2 regions of the Vitreimonas sp. genome follow, and region 1 is predicted to be linked to the other one. Evidence: riboswitches for the same ligand, from Rfam matches in the RefSeq annotation. Region 1 holds a riboswitch; the other holds the start of a gene.
What was found. Region 1 has a riboswitch for cobalamin ahead of VF769_RS02685 (TonB-dependent receptor plug domain-containing protein). Riboswitches for the same ligand answer to the same signal wherever they lie in the genome.
Positions count from the first base shown of each region.

Region 1 (2,195 bases):
CGGGATATAGGTGTCGACGGCGGTCATGAGCGCCATGATGGCGTCTTCGCCGATCGGGGCGTCACGGCCTTCAACCGCGGCCAGGGCCGAGCCCTTCACGATCGGAATGTCGTCGCCCGGGAATTCGTAGGACGACAGCAGTTCGCGGACTTCCATTTCGACGAGGTCGAGCAGTTCCGGGTCATCGACCATGTCGACTTTGTTCATGAACACCACCAGGGCCGGCACGCCGACCTGACGGGCGAGCAGGATGTGCTCACGCGTTTGCGGCATCGGGCCGTCGGCGGCGGACACGACCAGGATCGCGCCGTCCATCTGGGCGGCGCCGGTGATCATGTTCTTCACGTAGTCAGCGTGGCCGGGGCAATCGACGTGCGCGTAGTGACGGTCGGCCGTCTCGTATTCGACGTGCGCGGTGTTGATGGTGATGCCGCGGGCCTTCTCTTCCGGGGCGGCGTCGATATCAGCGTACGCCATAGCCTTGGCGCCGCCCTTCTTGGCCAGAACCATCGTGATGGCGGCCGTCAGCGTCGTCTTGCCGTGATCGACGTGGCCAATCGTACCGATGTTGCAGTGCGGCTTAGTCCGCTCAAACTTTTCCTTGGCCATTGTGAGGTCCTGTCTCTCCGGCGTCCAAAATGCTGATGGGCGCTAAGGCCCAGCCAAAGCGCGCGCGTAAGGTGCGCGTCTTTAGCCGCATCACCACAGGCGTCAAGCCCTCTAACGTCTTGGCGCGCCGTTCTATCGCGGTTATTGCTGCACACGCGATGGTCGTCCCGCAGGGGACGCTAAGAGGGAACGTGGTGCGGGGGCCTCCCCCAAATCCATGGCTGTGCCCGCAACTGTAAGCGGCGAGCGGTTCGCCCAACGCCACTGGCCTCATTTGGGCTGGGAAGGCGGCGAACCCGCAAAGACCCGCGAGCCAGGAGACCTGCCGCCGCACGTCGCTCGTTCGCCCGGCCGGGATCAGCCGTCGAACCGGAAGTCTCCGCAGCAGCGACGCGGGCGGCCCCGCGCGTGATCCGCGCCCCGCTTGTCGCTGTTCGACGCGCCCTTGGGGACGAGGCGTGTCTGCAAAAAGGGGACGCACCTATGCGCCTTTATCTCACCAAGGCCGCCCTGTTGGCGGCCGCCTCGCTCGCCGCCCAGCCCGCCTTCGCCCAGGAGAGCGACGACCTCATCGTCGTCACCGGCGCCCCCGCGCCGATCGCGATCGAAAACCTCCCGGCGGCCGCCGTCGTCATCGATGTGGACGACGCCCGCGTCCGCGGCGATATCTCGCTCGATCAAGCGCTGGCCGACGTGCCCGGACTTCAAGTCCCGCGTAGCGGCCCGATCGGGCAACAGACATCGATCTTCAGCGGCGGCTTTGAATCGAACCACACCTTGGTTCTGTTCGATGGCGTGCGCATCGACGATCCCTCCACGCCCGAAAGCGTGTTCGACGCCGGCCAGGATACGCTGGGCGACGCGCGCAGCATCGAGATCGTGCAGGGCCCGCTCAGCGCGCTCTACGGCTCGGGCGCACTCGGCGGCGTCGTAAACATACTGCCGCGTCGCGGCGGCGAGGGCGCGCTCAATCCGCGCCTCGAAATCGCCGGCGGCTCCTTTGATACGCTGACCGCCAATGCCGGCGCCGACGGCACGCTTGACCGCTTCCGCTATGCGTTGAACGCCGAGGGCTACACCAGCGAGGGGTACGACATCGTCCCCGAACGCATCGCCACGCATGATGGTGAAAAGGACGGCGCCGACATCACCACGCTGACGGGCGTGTTCGATTACGCGCTGACGGATTCACTCGCGGTCGATCTCTTGCTGCGCCAGCGCGAAGCCCGCGTCGATTATGATCCAGGCATCTTCGGCAATATCGCCGAAAACCCAGGGTCAGAAATCCAAAGCGACACCGCGCTTTGGCGTCTCGGCGCGAGCTGGGCGCTGAGCGACGCGCTGTCGCTGCGCTTGAGTGGCGGCGCGCTCGAAACCGATCGCGTTTCATCTGATTTCGGCGTCGCTGGCGACGAATATCATGGCGATCGCGACTTCGCGGACTTCTCCGCCACCTGGTCGATCACGCCGGAATGGACATTGTTGCTCGGCGCGCAAAATGAGGACGAGAACATCGAAGCCGTCAGCTTCGGCTCACCCGTCACTGGCGAGCAGGAGCATTGGGGCGCTTATATCGCCACCCAAGG
Region 1 is NZ_DASVYD010000014.1:111,913-114,107, forward strand. It holds gene tuf (elongation factor Tu) at 1-609, opposite strand, end outside; cobalamin riboswitch at 752-953, shown strand; gene VF769_RS02685 (TonB-dependent receptor plug domain-containing protein) at 1,093-2,195, shown strand, end outside.

Region 2 (2,195 bases), on a different contig from region 1:
GTGGCTGCCAATCGCCTTTGCCATTGTCGGTGCGCAAGTCGCAGGTGCCGTCTTTAGCAGTTACCAGTCGTCACCCTCACGCGTGGAGGCTGAAATGTTGAGTGACGAGAGAATAGGCGCTCTTGCGTCAGCGTGGCGCGATGCGGAGCCAGAGACGTTTTCGAGGTTCATCGACGGCGTTTCAAGGGCGCTCCGCGAGGGGCAGAGCCGTGATGAGGCGGTGAACGACCTTCGAGTGGGCCTATTGGGCGCCGCCACCGGACGCGTGAGATATCTGGATGACGCCAGCGCAGTCGAAACCGCAAGAATTGCACGCGATGAATATGCGGAGCTGGCGGCGTCGCGACCACAGATATGTCATCCGATGTTCAATGGTGGTGCGTTTGGCGATGTCACGCCGTATTTGAGCGAGCCATTGTTGCGGCGCGAGTTGGATGTGTTGACGGAAGCCTTTCGCGCAGACACCTCAATCGAACGACGTACGCTTACCGGCGCGGAGTTGGAGATCGCGATTGGTCGGGCGCTGGATGGCGTGCGACACAACGTTGGCGACGATGTCGGCCTCTTAGCGCCATCCGCTTCGCTAGTTGGTCGAGAAGCTCAGTATTGCAGAGCCGTAGCAAGTTTTTTCGCAAGCGTCGCAGCGATGCCGGAATCGGAGGCCGCAGCTCTCATGCGGGGCCTTCGAACCCTTCAATAGCTTTTGGTTGACAATGCGCGCGAACTTCGCACGAGGGCGGGCGTAGGCGCTCCGAATAGCCATTCTTGGTCACAAAGCGGACCGGATTCGCGCTAAGCTCATGCCATGTCCGCGCTCATTATCGTCGCGCGCTTCGCCTCGCGGCCGGAAGCGATTATCGCGCAATCGCTGCTGCGCAGCGAAGGCATCGAGACGCTGATGCCGGATTTCAACGTGCTCATGGCGGATTTCGACCCGAGCATGATGGAGCACGGCTGGCGTCTGCTGGGGCGGGAGGAAGACGCAGCCCAGATCGAGGCGATCCTGCGCGATGCGCAATTACCGGACGAGGGGTAGGCATTTGCCACGTGAGCGCCGGTCCTGTATCGACACAGGGTCGGTTCCCTCAGCGGGGATCAAAAGGGAACGCGGTGCAAATCCGCGGCTGCGCCCGCAGCTGTAAGCGGCGAGTTCGAGGCCAAAACCACTGGCGATCCGGTCAAAGGATCACCGGGAAGGGGCCAAAGAACAACGACCCGCGAAGCCAGAAGACCTGCCGACATGAAAGCTCTTGGTCCGGGATGGGGCCGAAGGAGGTCATGTGCGTTGGGTTCTCTGCGCGTTAGCGCTTGTTTGTGCGTGGCCCGCCGCGGCCGAACCGCGTCGCATTGTGTCGCTGGATTATTGCGCCGACCAATTCGTGCTGGCGCTCGCCGATCGCGATCAGATCGCGGCGCTCTCGCGCGGCTCGCAGCGTGACGATTCCTATTTCCGCGCCCGCGCCCACGGCATTCGCCAAACGCGCGGCACGCTTGAAGAAGTGCTGGCGCTGCGTCCCGATCTCGTCGTCCGAAATTGGGGCGGGCCGTGGGACGCCGAGCAAGTTTATGCGCGCTTCGGCATTCCTGTGCTCCAAGTCGGCGACACGCCCACCTTCGCGCAAGCCCGCGAAGATGTGATCGGCGCCGCCCGCGCGTTCGGGCATGCGGATCGCGGCCAGGTCATCGCGCGCGATCTCGATATTCGACTCGCGCGTCTGCAAGTCCACGCGCCGCGCCAACGCCCACCCGTGATGTATCTCTCTTCGTACGGCGGCGTGCCGGGCTCGGGCGTGTTGATGGATGATGTGATCCGAAGCGCGGGCGGTCGCAACGTGCGCACGGACGCCAGCTGGACCGTGCTGCCGCTTGAGCGCATGATCACGACGCCGCCCGCTTTGATCGCGTTGGGCTTCTTCGATACCGGCCGCAGCGCTGTGAACGCCTGGTCGCCCGCGCGTCATCCGGCCGTGCAACGCGCGCTCGCGGAGGCGCGCACGATCGATCTGCCGGCTGCCGCGATTTCGTGCGAAGCCTGGTACGCGATCGATGCGGCTGAAGCGATCGCCGCCGCCTTGCGCACGCCATGAGCGCGGCGCTTCGCACAAATCTTGCGCTCGTCGCATTGAGTCTCGCGGCGCTGTTCGCGGCCCTTTGGCTGGGGCCGACGCCGCTCGCCACGCCATTCGCCGACGATG
Region 2 is NZ_DASVYD010000069.1:6,933-9,127, reverse strand. It holds gene VF769_RS16180 (hypothetical protein) at 221-700, shown strand; gene VF769_RS16175 (hypothetical protein) at 806-1,036, shown strand; cobalamin riboswitch at 1,061-1,254, shown strand; gene VF769_RS16170 (ABC transporter substrate-binding protein) at 1,281-2,087, shown strand; gene VF769_RS16165 (iron ABC transporter permease) at 2,084-2,195, shown strand, end outside.
Region 2: it holds a riboswitch for cobalamin, as region 1 does, so the genes downstream of both, VF769_RS16170 (ABC transporter substrate-binding protein) here and VF769_RS02685 (TonB-dependent receptor plug domain-containing protein) in region 1, are expected to answer to the same signal.